One region of the Pseudomonas sp. CF161 genome, then DNA from elsewhere that is predicted to be linked to it. Evidence: predicted binding sites of a transcription regulator. Region 1 holds the regulator's gene; each other region holds the start of a gene.
The links. The regulator FliA, encoded in region 1, starts transcription of late flagellar genes. The targets are predictions, from matches to a motif close to CTAAAGTTTNNNNNNNNNNNGCCGNTAA.

Region 2: a site for FliA is predicted at 1,775-1,802, ahead of CF161_RS07660 (methyl-accepting chemotaxis protein). Genes of this name have one in related genera too.
Region 3: a site for FliA is predicted at 2,650-2,677, ahead of CF161_RS06255 (methyl-accepting chemotaxis protein). Genes of this name have one in related genera too.

The regions. Positions count from the first base shown of each region.
Region 1 covers NZ_ATLP01000107.1:92,257-97,088, forward strand. The annotation lists gene CF161_RS24290 (chemotaxis protein CheA) at 1-591, opposite strand, end outside; gene CF161_RS24295 (protein phosphatase CheZ) at 604-1,392, opposite strand; gene CF161_RS24300 (chemotaxis response regulator CheY) at 1,423-1,794, opposite strand; gene fliA (RNA polymerase sigma factor FliA) at 1,961-2,701, opposite strand; gene fleN (flagellar synthesis regulator FleN) at 2,698-3,528, opposite strand; gene flhF (flagellar biosynthesis protein FlhF) at 3,648-4,832, opposite strand, start outside.
Region 2 covers NZ_ATLP01000041.1:36,375-41,206, reverse strand. The annotation lists gene CF161_RS07670 (NorM family multidrug efflux MATE transporter) at 1-653, opposite strand, end outside; gene CF161_RS07665 (LysR substrate-binding domain-containing protein) at 804-1,724, shown strand; gene CF161_RS07660 (methyl-accepting chemotaxis protein) at 1,915-3,891, shown strand; gene CF161_RS07655 (ABC transporter six-transmembrane domain-containing protein) at 3,992-4,832, opposite strand, start outside.
Region 3 covers NZ_ATLP01000038.1:202,306-207,137, reverse strand. The annotation lists gene CF161_RS06265 (inorganic phosphate transporter) at 1-1,304, opposite strand, end outside; gene CF161_RS06260 (transporter) at 1,493-2,515, opposite strand; gene CF161_RS06255 (methyl-accepting chemotaxis protein) at 2,789-4,414, shown strand; gene CF161_RS06250 (hypothetical protein) at 4,526-4,832, shown strand, end outside.

The DNA of each region.
Region 1 (4,832 bases):
GGCATCGGTGATTTCGTCGCTGGCCGCATCGCTGCTGGCCACCAGAGCCGCCGCAGGCGCCTCGGCTTCGGCCTTGGCGGCGTTGAGCGAGTCCAGCAGCAGCTCGAATTCGTTATCGGTGATATCCCCCGATTCGCTTTCAGCCACCGGCTCGGCCACCGCTTCGGCCACTTCGGGCTCCGCCGCCACCTCTACCGCCGCCGCAGGTTCTGCCAGCCGCGCCAGGGCCGCAAGCAGCTCCGGAGTCGCGGCCGTGACCTGAGTCCGTTCGCGGACCTGGCCGAACATGCCGTTCACCGCGTCCAGCGCTTCGAGCACCACATCCATCAGCTCCGAGTCGACACGACGCTCACCCTTGCGCAGGATGTCGAAGACGTTCTCGGCGATGTGGCAGCACTCCACCAGCTCATTGAGCTGGAGGAAGCCGGCGCCCCCTTTAACAGTGTGAAAACCGCGAAAAATTGCATTGAGCAGATCCGCATCATCCGGTCGGCTTTCCAGCTCGACCAGTTGTTCGGACAGTTGCTCTAGAATCTCGCCGGCCTCAACCAGGAAATCCTGAAGGATCTCTTCATCGGCGCCGAAGCTCATTAATGGGTGCTCCTAGAATCCAAGGCTGGAAAGCAAATCGTCTACATCGTCCTGACCGGACACAACGTCTTCACGTTTATCGGCATGAATCTGCGGACCTTCACCCTTGGCGAGATGTTTTTGCGGATCTTTTTCGGCCAGGATCGATTCGCGGTCATGTTCGATGCCCGCAAAACGGTCGACCTGGCTGGCCATCAAGACGAGTTTGAGCAGATTGCTTTCGACTTCCGTGACCAACTGGGTCACACGCTTGATCACCTGGCCCGTGAGGTCCTGGTAATCCTGCGCCAACAGAATGTCGTTGAGATGGCCGGAAACGGTCCGGGTCTCCTGTTCGCTACGCGTCAGGAAACTGTCGACGCGCCGTGCCAGCTCGCGAAACTCTTCAGCCCCGACTTCGCGACGCATGAAGCGCCCCCAGTCAGCGCTCAAGGCCTGGGCATCGTTGCTCAGGCCGTTGACCAGCGGGGTGCTGCTTTCCACCAAATCCATGGTGCGATTGGCCGCGGCCTCGGTCAGCCTGACCACATAGGACAGGCGCTCGGTGGCATCCGTGATCTGTGAAACTTCCTCGGCTTGCGGCATATGCGGGTCAATCTGAAAATTGACGATCGCGCTATGCAGCTCGCGGGTGAGCTTGCCGACTTCCTGGTACAGGCCGCGGTCACGGGTCTGATTGAGCTCATGGATCAGTTGCACAGCCTCGCCAAACTTGCCTTTTTCAAGGCTCTCGACCAGTTCGTGGGCATGTTTTTTCAGGGTCGACTCAAAATCGCCCAATGAAGATTCGTTATGCTCCATAGCTCCCCCGTGGCGCAATGTCTTCGCGCATCAACCGATGCGTTCGAAGATTTTTTCGATCTTCTCTTTCAACGCCTGAGCCGTGAATGGTTTCACCACGTAGCCATTGACGCCGGCCTGAGCCGCTTCAATGATCTGTTCACGCTTGGCCTCGGCAGTCACCATCAGCACCGGCAGGTGCTTGAGCTTCTCGTCGGCGCGCACGTGGCGCAGCAAATCGATACCGGTCATGCCAGGCATGTTCCAGTCCGTTACCAGAAAGTCGATGCTCCCGCTGTTGAGGACCGGAATCGCGGTAGTACCGTCATCGGCCTCGACCGTGTTGGTGAAACCCAGGTCACGCAACAGGTTTTTTATGATCCGCCGCATCGTTGAGAAGTCATCAACGATGAGGATTTTCATGTTCTTGTCCAATTCGACCTCCAAGCAGTCTTAAACGCGCCCAGCACCTGAACGCGCCATTCAATCAATACGACGTAACACTCAACGACTGCATGGAATACACACTGCAAGACCGGTGCGGCATCACGCCTTACCGGTCCCGTTCGCAGTGTCCCCACACTGCCTGTCAGCGCGCTCGCCACTCCCCCAAACGCCCCCGCAAGCGGGCCGCGCACTGGCTGTGTAACTGGCTGACCCGCGATTCGCTGACCCCCAGGACCTCACCGATTTCCTTGAGGTTCAGCTCTTCGTCGTAGTACAGCGCCAAGACCAGTCGCTCACGCTCCGGCAAATTGGCAATCGCGTCCGCCAGCGCCGCCTGGAAGCGTTCATCTTCCAGATCGCGTGACGGCTCGAGATGAGCACTCGCGCCATCCTCATGCAGCCCTTCATGCTCGCCGTCCTGCAAAAGGTCGTCGAAGCTGAACAGGCGGCTGCCCAAGGTGTCGTTCAAAATCCCGTAATAATCGTCGAGGCTCAATTCAAGTTCGGCCGCAACTTCATGATCTTTAGCGTCACGACCGGTTTTAGCTTCAATTGAGCGAATGGCATCACTGACCATTCGTGTATTGCGGTGTACTGAACGTGGTGCCCAATCGCCCTTGCGCACTTCGTCGAGCATCGCCCCACGAATACGAATCCCGGCATAAGTCTCGAAACTTGCGCCCTTGCTCGCATCGTACTTGGTCGACACTTCGAGCAAACCGATCATCCCGGCCTGGATCAGGTCTTCGACCTGGACACTGGCCGGCAGCCGTGCCAGCAGGTGGTAGGCGATACGCTTGACCAGAGGCGCATAACGCTCGATCAATTCATATTGGCTGTCACGCGCCGACTTCTTGTACAGGTTGTAGCCGCTGGCTGTCATAGCACCGGTCCTGCTGTTTGCTGCACGAGACGCTCGACAAAAAACTCCAGATGCCCACGTGGGTTGGCAGGCAACGGCCAGGTATCGACTTTTTGCGCAATGGCCTTGAACGCCAGCGAGCACTTCGAACGAGGAAAGGCTTCATAGACCGCACGCTGCTTTTGCACGGCCTTGCGTACGCATTCGTCGTAAGGAACTGCACCGACGTATTGTAAAGCCACGTCCAGGAAGCGATCCGTGACCTTGGTCAACTTAGCGAACAGATTGCGACCCTCCTGCGGGCTTTGCGCCATGTTGGCCAGGACCCGGAAGCGGTTCATGCCGTAGTCGCGATTGAGCAGTTTGATCAGCGCGTAGGCGTCAGTGATCGAAGTCGGTTCGTCGCAGACCACCAGCAGGACTTCCTGGGCCGCGCGGACAAAACTGACTACCGAGTCACCAATACCCGCAGCGGTGTCGATGACCAGCACATCGAGGTTGTCGCCGATATCACTGAAGGCCTGGATCAGGCCAGCATGCTGGGCCGGGCTCAGGTGCACCATGCTCTGGGTGCCGGAGGCGGCAGGCACGATACGGATCCCGCCCGGGCCCTGGAGCAACACGTCGCGCAGCTCGCAACGGCCCTCGATGACGTCAGCCAGGGTACGTTTGGGGGTCAGGCCCAGCAGGACGTCGACATTGGCCAGGCCCAGGTCGGCGTCCAGCAGCATGACGCGCCGGCCGAGCTCAGCCAGGGCCAGTGACAAGTTCACTGACACGTTAGTCTTGCCGACGCCACCCTTGCCGCCGGTCACCGCAATCACCTGTACGGGATGCATGCTGCCCATGTTCTTTCTTTACCTTGTCTTACTTAGACGGGGCCACATAACTGGCTGCGCGTTCACCGTTGGAACAATGCATGGCAGACCATCGATGTAGATACGGTGCAATCTCTTCATGGCCACCCTCATCCAACCCGTTTTGCGGGGTTGTGATAGAGGTCCGCGAACATGTCGGCCATGGCTTCTTCGCTGGGTTCTTCCTGCATCTGCACGCTCACTGCGCGGCTGACCAACTGGTGCCGGCGCGGCAGGTGCAGATCGTCAGGAATCCGTGGCCCATCGGTCAGATAGGCAACGGGCAATTCATGACTGATCGCCAGGCTCAACACTTCACCGAGGCTGGCTGTTTCATCCAGTTTAGTCAGGATGCAACCGGCCAACCCGCAGCGCTTGTAGCTGTGATAGGCGGCGGTGAGCACCTGTTTCTGGCTGGTGGTGGCCAGGACCAGATAATTCTTCGATTTGATCCCGCGACCGGCCAGGCTTTCGAGCTGCATGCGCAGGGCCGGGTCGCTGGCTTGCAGGCCGGCGGTATCGATCAGCACCACACGCTTGCGCAACAGTGGGTCGAGCGCCTGCGCCAGGGACTGGCCCGGGTCGACATGGGTCACCGACACATTGAGGATGCGCCCCAGGGTCTTGAGCTGTTCCTGGGCACCGATACGGAAGCTGTCCATGCTCACCAGCGCGATATTGTGCGCGCCGTACTTGAGCACATAACGCGCCGCCAGCTTGGCCAGGGTGGTGGTCTTGCCCATGCCGGCAGGGCCGACCATGGCGATCACACCGCCCTCTTCCAAAGGCTCGACCTCAGGGGTCACGATCATCCGCGCCAGGTGCGCCAGCAGCATGCGCCAGGCCTGACGGGGTTCGTCGATTTCAGTCACCAGCGCCAGCAGGTCACGGGCCAGGGGGCCGGACAAGCCGATACGCTGCAGGCGACGCCAGAGGTTGGCCTGCTCCGGACGGCTGCCTTGCAGCTGACTCCAGGCCAGGGAACCAAGTTGGACTTCCAGCAGTTCGCGCAGGCCATTGAGTTCGAAGCGCATCGAATCGAACGCCCGCTGGTCCACGCCATCTGCCGCAACAGGGGCCGGCGCCGGACGGTGCGGCTCGGAAAAAGTCGGTTCGATCAGCGGCTCGGCTGCCGTCAGTGGCAGGCCGGCGAACAGCTGACGATTGGTCATGGCATCGCTGTCGCCACGCAGGCTCAATTCCGCCTGGGCGGTCACGATCCGCGACTGGGTCTTGCGCAGCTCATCCTCGAGCTCCATGTTCGGCACGCGCGGCGCCAGCGCCGACAGCTTGTA
Region 2 (4,832 bases), on a different contig from region 1:
GGATGCCGCCGGATATGCCAGGCCAGGGCCAGGGCCATGCAGTTGGCGACGATGGCGGTCACCAGGCCGATGCCCATCAGGCCCAGTTTCGGCAGGCCGAACATGCCGGTAATCAGTGCGTAGTTGAGCAGGAAGTTGGCCACGGTGCCGCCCAGGCTGATGACCATCACCGGCGTGGCGCGGCCGATGGCGCTGGTAAAGCCGCGCAAGGCCATGAAGCTCAGGTAGCCGGGCAGGGCGAAGGGCAGAATCAGCAGGAACTGCGCGGCGGAGTCGACGTTGGTTTCGGTCTGGCCGAACAGCAGCAGTACCGGCTTCAGGTTCCACAGCAGCAGGCCTGCCACCAGCGCCATCAGCCAGGCCAGCCACAGCCCGGCCTGGGTCAGGCGCGTGGCGCCTTCGATGTCGCCGGCACCCTGACGAATCGCCACCAGGGTGCCGACCGCGGCAATCACCCCGATGCAGAAAATCGACACGAACGAATAGCTGGCCGCGCCCAGCCCGCCACCGGCCAGGGCCTCGGGGCTGAGCCGGGCCATCATCAGGGTGTCGGTGAGGACCATCAACATGTGCGCCAACTGCGAGGCGATCAGCGGCCCCGCCAGCCGCAGGATGGCCCGGAGTTCGGTACGTGCTGGATGCTGCATGGTCATCAGGCTCGGCAATGGTCAATGGGTCAAGAGCGCTGATTCTCGGCGCTTGTGGCGCATTGCACAAAAGGATAAAAACGATTGCTGGCATGATTAAAACTCATGCGAACCGGTTTCTGGTAGCGTGGCCGCACTGCCCACGGAGAGCGTTATATGTCGCGTCGTCTTCCAGCCCTGTATGCCTTGCGCGCCTTTGAGGCGGCGGCCCGGCACAGTTCGTTCACCCGCGCGGCCGAAGAGTTGTCGATTACCCAGAGCGCGGTCAGCCGGCATATCCGCACCCTGGAGGAGCACTTCGCCTGCCGGCTGTTCAAGCGCAGCGGGCGCAACCTGCAACTCACGGAAGCGGCGCGCCTGCTGCTGCCGGGCGTTCGCGAAGGCTTCAGCGCCCTGGAGCGGGCCTGCAATACCTTGCGCGCCGAGGATGACATTCTGCGGATGAAGGCGCCGTCGACCCTGACCATGCGTTGGCTGCTGGCGCGGCTCAGCCGTTTTCGCCACCTGCAGCCGGGCAACGAGGTGCAACTGACCAGCGCCTGGATGGACGTCGATTCGGTGGACTTCAACCAGGAACCCTTCGACTGCGCGGTGCTGCTGAGCAACGGCCACTTTCCGGCGGACTGGGAGGCCAGCTACCTGTTTCCCGAGCTGTTGATCCCGGTGGGGGCGCCGAACCTGCTCAATGACCAGCCCTGGGATGTGGCCCGCCTGGCCGTCACCGAATTGCTGCACCCGACCCCGGACCGTCGCGACTGGCGCAGCTGGCTGGAGCGCATGGGCTTGTCCGATCAGGTCTCGCTCAAGGGCGGGCAGGTCTTCGACACCCTGGAACTGGGGATGATTGCCGCGGCCCGGGGCTACGGCGTGTCCATGGGCGATTTGCTGATGGTCGCCGAGGATGTGGCCCAGGGCCGGCTGAGCCTGCCGTGGCCGACTGCGGTGGCCAGTGGCGAGAACTATTACCTGGTCTGGCCGAAAACCCGGCCCGGAGGTGAACGTTTGCGCCGCCTCAGCGATTTTCTCCAGGGCGAGGTCCAGGCCATGCAATTGCCTGAGGTAGAGCGCCTCGGCTGAATCGATGAAGCGCCCGCGGGAGCGGCCTTGAGCGATAACCGTGCGAATTGCTCAAGTATTCATCGTTGCCGCCGAATCCTAGAAAGTGGAACTTGCGTCCCGCAGCGTTCCCGCCGTCCCCCCTTACTGGAAAATTTTGCCGAGCACGCGACCTGATCAGGATGATCCGGGCCCTCGGTCAGGAGCCGTCATGCCTCAACCCCGTGCCCGGATTGCCTCACAGCTGGGCCTTGCCCTGGCTGTGATCTTGGCGATCGTGATCAGCGGCAGTGCCGTTTTTGCCCTGCGTTCGCTGGATTCCGCCAACCTCGACACGCGGGAAGAGCACCTGGCCAGCGAAGCGCGGCTGCTGGCCGATCAGCTCAATACGTTCCACAGCACCCTGCGCGAAAGCACCCAGCGCCTGAGCGGGCTGTTCGAAAAACGCTTCAGCGGCGGCCTCAGCCTGCACCCCGAGCAGCCGGTGACAGTGGCCGGCACCTCCACGCCGGGCCTGCACCTGGGCAGCCAGGTGTTGAACAACAACTTCGAGGAAGTCGACGAGTTCAAGCAGATGACGGCCGGCGTGGCGACCGTGTTTGTCCGCAGCGGCGATGATTTTGTCCGCGTCAGCACCTCGCTGAGCAAACAGGACGGCAGCCGCGCCATCGGCACCTTGCTCGACCATGCCCACCCGGCCTACCAGAAGCTGATGGCGGGGCAGGGCTACGTCGGCCGCGCGCTGCTGTTCGACCGGTCCTACATGACCCAATACACCCCGGTGCGCGACAGCAGCGGCAAGGTGATTGCGGTGTTGTTCGTCGGTTTCGACTACACCGATGCGCAGAACGCCCAGTTCGACAACCTCAGGCGCTTCCGCATCGGCCAGACCGGTTCCCTGGCCTTGCTGGATGAGCAAAACAAATGGCTGGTGCCGCCTGCCGGCGTGCAGGCGCTGGATCAGGCGCTGCCGACCATGGCCGAGCTGATTCGCCAGCCGGGCAAGGGCCGCTTCTGGAGCGACAAGGCCGAAGACTTCTACAGCCTGGCGGTGCCGTTCGAGGGTGGCCCCTGGGCGGTGGTGGCGAGCATGCCGAAAGCGGAAATCCGCGCGGTGACCTGGAGTGTCGGCCTGCGCCTGGTCATCGGCAGCCTGCTGGCGATGCTGCTGGCGGTAGGCGCGGCGGTCTGGCTGCTGCGCAGCAAGCTGGCGCCCCTTGCAGACCTGGTGCGCCAGGCCGAGGCCCTGGGTGCCGGCGACCTGAGTGTCCGGCTGAATGTGTCCAGCCAGGATGAGATCGGCCAGTTGGCGCGCAGTTTCAACCAGATGGGCGAAGCCCTGTCGACCATGGTCGAGCACATCCGCCGGGCGGCCCAGGAGGTCAACGGCAGGGCCCAGGCGCTGGCCGGATTGTCCGGTGGTGCCTACGAGGGCATGGAGCAGCAGTCCGGCGAGATCACCAGCATGGCTGGCGCTGTGGAAGAGTTCAGCGCCACCTCGCTGAACATCGCCGACAACATGGGCAACACCGAGCGGCTGGCCCAGGAAAACGCCCAGCAGACGCGCATCGGCCGTACCTCGATGGAAGAGGCGTCATCCTCCCTGGAGCAGATCGCCGGCGCCCTGAACAGCACTGCAACGGTGATCAACACCCTGGGCCAGCGTTCCCAGGAAATCGGCGGCATTGTCGGGGTGATCACCGCCATTGCCGACCAGACCAACCTGCTGGCGCTCAATGCGGCCATTGAAGCCGCCCGAGCCGGCGAGCAGGGGCGCGGGTTTGCGGTGGTGGCCGATGAGGTGCGCAACCTGGCCTCGCGTACCCGTGAGGCCACCGATGAAATCTCGGTGATGATCGGCAGCATCCAGCAGGAAACTGGCAACGCCATCAGCACCATGGAGCAGGGCAACCGGTTGATGCAGGAAGGCCTGTCGCGCAACGCCAATGTGGCTTCGGCCCTGGCGCGGATCGATGAACAGAGCCGCAGTGCCGGCCAGCAGTTCGCCGCCATCACCACCGCGACCCAGGAGCAGAGCAGCACCGCGACCCTGCTCAGCAGCAACCTGCAAAGCATCGCCCAGGCCAACAGCGAGCAGCGTGAAGTGGTGTCCAACCTGGCGATCACCGCCAAGGAACTGGAAGCCCTCGCCGCCGACCTGCGCCACGAAGTCGATCGCTTCCGCTAAGGCGCATCGGACACCTGTAGCCGCTGCCGAGCCTGCGAGGCTGCGCTGGCCTGATCGAACACCGGGCAGTGGCAGCACCATGAACGGCGCTCGGCAGCCGCTACAGGCCGGGGTCTACCCGCTTGCCGATATCCCGCAGGCGGGCCAGTTGGTCGACCATGGTCGGCGCCTTGTCCAGGCTGCTGACAAAGGTCCACAGGTAGGTCATCACCGCATACACGTGGCCGGCCTTGACCTCTGGCGACCGGGCCAGTTGGCTGATGGCGACCACAAACAGCGCCGCCGCCACCGTGCCGATAAACAGGTAGGCCACCACCTCGCGGTCCGAGAGCCAGATTCGCAGGCGCGACAGCACCCGGTAATGGCGCTGCAATGACGCCGCACCGACCCGGGCGACCATGCCGATCTCTTTTTCCAGCCGGTCATTGAGCCGCTCGTGCAGCGACTGGTTGCGCCGGGCAAAGCGTGGCAACAGGGTGCTGCACAGAACCAGTGCCAGCAGGCACGCCAGGCCGATCCAGGGCTCGATCAGCGCCAGCATCACCGCGGCGCCGACGATCGATACCAGGGCGGTGGCGATGGTCGGAATGTGTTTCTCGAAGAAGTCGACGAACTCCCGCGCCAGCACCACCCGTGCCGCAGCGGTGGATGTGTCTTGATTTTGCAGGCGCTGGTTGAGGATCACCGGCACCGCGAGGTCGGTGTAGATGCGGGTGAAAGTCCGGGTGTCCACGGCGCGTCGTGCGGCACCGACCACCCAGAACGCCAGCACCACCACCGCGTACACCAGGGCGCTGCCGGTGTCGCCGCGAATGATCGAGTCCACCGCAAAGCCGGCGAACAGCGGGTAGGCCAGGAGTAGGGCGTTTTCCAGGGCCACCAGGCTCAGGGTGAAAAACAGTTTGCCGGGGTACGCCCGGGCGATGGCCTTGAGGGTTTGG
Region 3 (4,832 bases), on a different contig from region 1:
AGGCCGAGGGCGATGGCCACGGCGATCTTGACCCAAAGCGGAATGAAGCGCGTGGCGTTGTCGATCTGTTGCTTGAACAGCTGCAGCTTGTCCTGGGTGTCGGCGTCGAAGTGGCCGACCTTGTTCTTGTCCATCAGGCGAATGGTTTCGCTGGTCAGGTACATGTCGTTGCGCACGTTGCCCATGGCCTCGGCCGGCACTTTGGACAACGAACCATAGCCCTTCACTTCGTTGCCGATATGACCGGCCAGCGCTGCCAGCGCCGGGATCAGCTCAGGCGTGGCCTGCTTGTTGCGCACGTAATCGGAAAGGATCGGCCGCGGATCGGCGGGCGCCGCCTGTGGCGAACCTTTGCTCAGGGCCTGCTGGGTGACTTCGGCCACCGCGGCGAATTGCAGGGCCTGGTCGGCCGGCATGGTGCGGTTCAGCGCGTAGGCCATGGGCAGGGTGCCGACCAGAATCAGCATGATCAGGCCCATGCCTTTCTGGCCGTCGTTGGAGCCGTGGGCGAAGGACACACCGGTGCAGGTGAGGATCAGCATGCCGCGAATCCACCACGGCGGCGGAGTGTTGCCTTTGGGCGCCTTGTACAGCGCGCGGTTCTTCACGAACAGGCGCAGGGCCAACAGCAGCAGGGCGGCGAACGCGAAACCGATCAGCGGCGAAAACAGCAGGGCGTACCCGACTTTGGTGGCCTGGCCCCAGTCCACACCGCTGGTGCCGTCGCGGCCATGCATCAGGGCATTGGCCACGCCGACCCCGATGATCGAGCCGATCAGGGTGTGGGACGAAGACGCCGGCAACCCCAGCCACCAGGTGCCGAGGTTCCACAGGATGGCGGCGATCAGCAGGGCGAAGATCATGGCGAAGCCGGCCGATGAGCCGACTTGCAGAATCAGCTCCACCGGCAGCAGGGCAATGATGCCGAAGGCCACGGCGCCGCTGGACAGCAGCACCCCGAGGAAATTGAAGAACCCCGACCAGACCACGGCGAAATGCGGTGGCAGCGAGTGGGTGTAGATCACCGTCGCCACGGCGTTGGCGGTGTCATGGAAACCGTTGACGAATTCGAAACCCAGGGCGATCAGCAGCGCCACGCCGAGCAGCAGGAACGGGGTCCAGGTGGTCACGGTGGTGCCCAGTTCGTGCATGTCATGCATCAGGCTGTAGGCGGTGAACAGCAAGCCCATGGCCAGTACCGCGAAAAACATCACCAGGGTGAAGGGGCTGGCCTTTTTATCCAGCTGGGGCTTGGTTTCGCGGGTGGAAGAGGGGGTGGCGGCAGTCAGGGAAGGGGTGGCCATTGCCGGACAATCCTGTGGAGGGGAGGAGTGGGCTCCATGATCGTTGCCAAATGTTACAGAGAGACTGCGTCAGGTCAGTGTTTGTGCGATTGGGTGGGCCGCTGATCTGAATGGGCCTTTCGGCATACCGTTACAGGCGCTGTGTCGGTCAGGGGAAGGGGTGTCATGCAGGGCCAGCGGGTGTTGGCTCAATAGTCCTGGCGTTTGCGAAAGGCCCAGCGGCCGGCGAACAGGGTGAAGGTGGCGACCAGGGCCACCAGGATCCAGAAGCCTTCGGGGTCTGCGGAAAACGGAATGCCGCCCACGTTCATGCCGAAAAAGCCGGCGATGATGTTGATCGGCAGCGCCAGCACGGTGACCACGGTCAGGGTGAACAGGGTGCGGTTGGTCTGTTCGTTGAGGTTGGCGGCGATTTCTTCCTGCAACAGTTTGATTCGCTCCCCCAGGGCCGTGAGGTCGTTGATGATCAGCGCGAACTCCTCGGTGGATTTGCGCAACTCCTTGACGTCTTCCTTCTGCAGCCATTGCGGCGGCCGGTTGAGCAGCCGCAGCAGCGAGCCCGGTTCCAGCGCCAGCAGTCGTTGCAGGCGCACCAGCACCCGGCGCATGGCCCCGAGTTCGGCGCGGTTGGTGGAGACCCGGGCGGCCAGCAGTTGGTCTTCGATCTGGTCCACGCTCTGGCTGGTCTTGCGCACGATCTGGGTCAGTACCTCGCCCTGGTCGCGCAGCAGGTGCACCAGCAGTTCCAGGGGCGAGCGAAAGCGCTCGCCGGCCTTGACCGAGGAGCGCAGCTTGTCCACCGAGTGCAGGGGTTGCAGGCGGGCGCTGACGATCAGGCGGCTGCGGGCGCAGACCCACAGGGTCGAGATATCCGATGAGACCATGCTGCTGAAGTTGAACACCACGTCGTTGACCACCGCCAGCAGGGCCGAGTCCACATGCTCGATGCGGGTGGAGCGCGAGCCTTCATGCAGCGCTTCGAAAAACTCTTCAGGCAGTTCCAGGTGAGCCTTCATCCAGCGCTCGCAGGCCGCGTGGGCCAGGTTCAGGTGCAGCCAGAGAAACTCGTCACCGTCCCCTGCTTGTTTCAGGCATTCCAGAGCCTTGGCCGAGTCCAGCTCGCGGCCGGCTTGCCCCGGGAGAAAACTGAAGCCGTACAACAGGCCGAACAGATCGGAATCGCGATGGCTTTGGTCGATGCTGTGGTTCATGGAGTCTCGCAGGAGGGAAGCCACCTGTAGGCGTTTTACAGGTTCACTTGGGCTTTATCATCGCAAGGCTTTTTGACGTTTTTGTGACAGTTTCAGGTGCAGAATGCGCGCCCTGCTACCGGTGGTCGGAGGCGCTCAAGAAAGCCCGCTGCGCGCCGATCACGCTCACAGCAGTCGAGCATCGGCCCGTCGTCGACTGCCCTGACAGGGATGTCTGTGTGCCACCCATGTCCATTTCGGATGTGTTCCATCCCTGCCATGAGATCTCATTTGATGTTCTTGCAAAAATCCCTGCGCGCGCAAACGCTCGCCTTGTTGAGCGGCAGCCTGTTTGCGATGTTGTTGATCGCCCTGGCGTGTTTCAACTTCCTGTCCAATGGTGTGCAAAGTTATCGCAATCTGATCGAGGGGCCGCTGCGCACTTCGCAGCTGGTCGACGAGGCCAACTTGCAGTTCAAGAGCCAGGTCCAGGAATGGAAGAACGTCCTGCTGCGCGGCAAACAGCCTGAAGAACGCAGCAAATACTGGAAATTGTTCGAAGACCGCCAGAGCGATGTCCAGGGCATTCTCGGCCAGTTGGCGATGGCCCCAGGTGTCGACGCGCAATTGAAAAGCCAGGTCGAACGCCTGCGCGAAGAGCATCGCCAGCTCGGTGCGGCCTATCAGAAAGGCCGGGACGCCTATGTGGCGGCGGGTGCGGATCCGGCAGCTGGCGATGTGGCCGTCAAGGGCCTGGATCGTGCGACCAGCGAGCAGATGAGTGAGTTGGTCAGCCAGTTGCGCAAGCAGGGCGACCAGCAGTCGCTGCTGATCAGCGCCGGAGCCGAACGCACGATCTGGATCGGGATTCTGGTGATGCTGGCGTCGGGCCTGATGATCGGCCTGTTCAGCCTGTGGCTGGTCAACCGCAACCTGGTGCAGCCGATCCGCACCCTGATCGAGTATGTCGCGCAACTGAGCCAGGGGCGTTTTGCCGAACGTGTCGCCAGTGACCGCCAGGACGAACTGGGCCGCTTGGCCATGGCCGCCAACACCCTGCGTGATTTCCTCGCCGACACCTTCAGCCGCCTGCAACGCAGCACCTCCGACCTGGACAGCGCCAGCGGCGAGTTGAGCTCCATCGCCGGGTTGATGGCCCAGGGCACCAACGAGCAGTTCAACCGCACCGACCAGGTGGCCACGGCCATGAACGAAATGTCCGCCACGGCCCAGGAAGTGGCACGCCACGCCGCCGATGCGGCGCGCGCGGCCGACGATGCCGATCATTCGGCGCAACAGGGCGAACAGGTGATGCAGGGCACCATCCACACCATCACCCTGATGCGCGGCGAAATCGCCAACACCGCGAAGGTCATTCGCCAGCTGGAAACCGACAGCGGGCGCATCGGCAAAGTGCTGGAGGTGATCCGCGGGATTGCCGAACAGACCAACCTGCTGGCGCTGAACGCGGCCATCGAGGCGGCCCGCGCCGGCGAGGCCGGACGTGGTTTCGCGGTGGTGGCGGACGAAGTGCGCAGCCTGGCGCAACGCACGGCGGCCTCGATTATCGAGATCAACCAGATTATCCAGACCGTGCAGACCGGCGCGGTGGACGCCGCCCAGGCCATCGAAAGCGGCCAGTCGCGCAGCGAGCAGAGCGTCGAGCAAGTGACCCAGGCCGGGGCGATGCTGGAGCGGATCACCGTGGCTGTGGAGGCGATCCGTGACATGAACCGCCAGATCGCCACGGCCGCGGAAGAGCAAACCTCGGTGGCCGAGGACATTTCGCGCAACCTGACCGAGATCACCAGCATCGCCAGTACCAACCTCGACAACGTGCAGCGCACCGAAGCCGCAAGCCGCAACCTGCATGGCTTGTCGGGGCAGTTGAACGAGGTCACCGCGCGCCTGGGCAACTGACCGCCGCGTCCTGTGTATCGGCCTGCTTACCAGGTCGGTACACAGTCACTCTCAAGTTGACCGGGCCGGCGTCGATGGTAGGGCGAACCCCAACTCACGAGGCCCATGCCCATGGTCAGTATCAGTTCCGTTTCCATTACCCAACCCCAGGTCAGCACCAGCAAGCTGGCGACCAGCGCCAGTGACGAGGCCAGCAGCACCGAGACCGGGGTTGCCGCGGCCAGTGCTGCCTCCGGTGACAGCAGCAAGGCGGGCGGTGCTTCGGGGGCTGCGGCGTCCGGCGGCAGTTCCAGCAGCAGCGAGGAGTCGGATGCGGTCAAGGCGCTGCGCAAGCAGATTGCGCAATTGCAGAAAGAGTTGCAGGAGCAGCAACAGCAGCTGCAGGCCGCCCAGGCCAGTCAGGACAGCAAGGATGCCA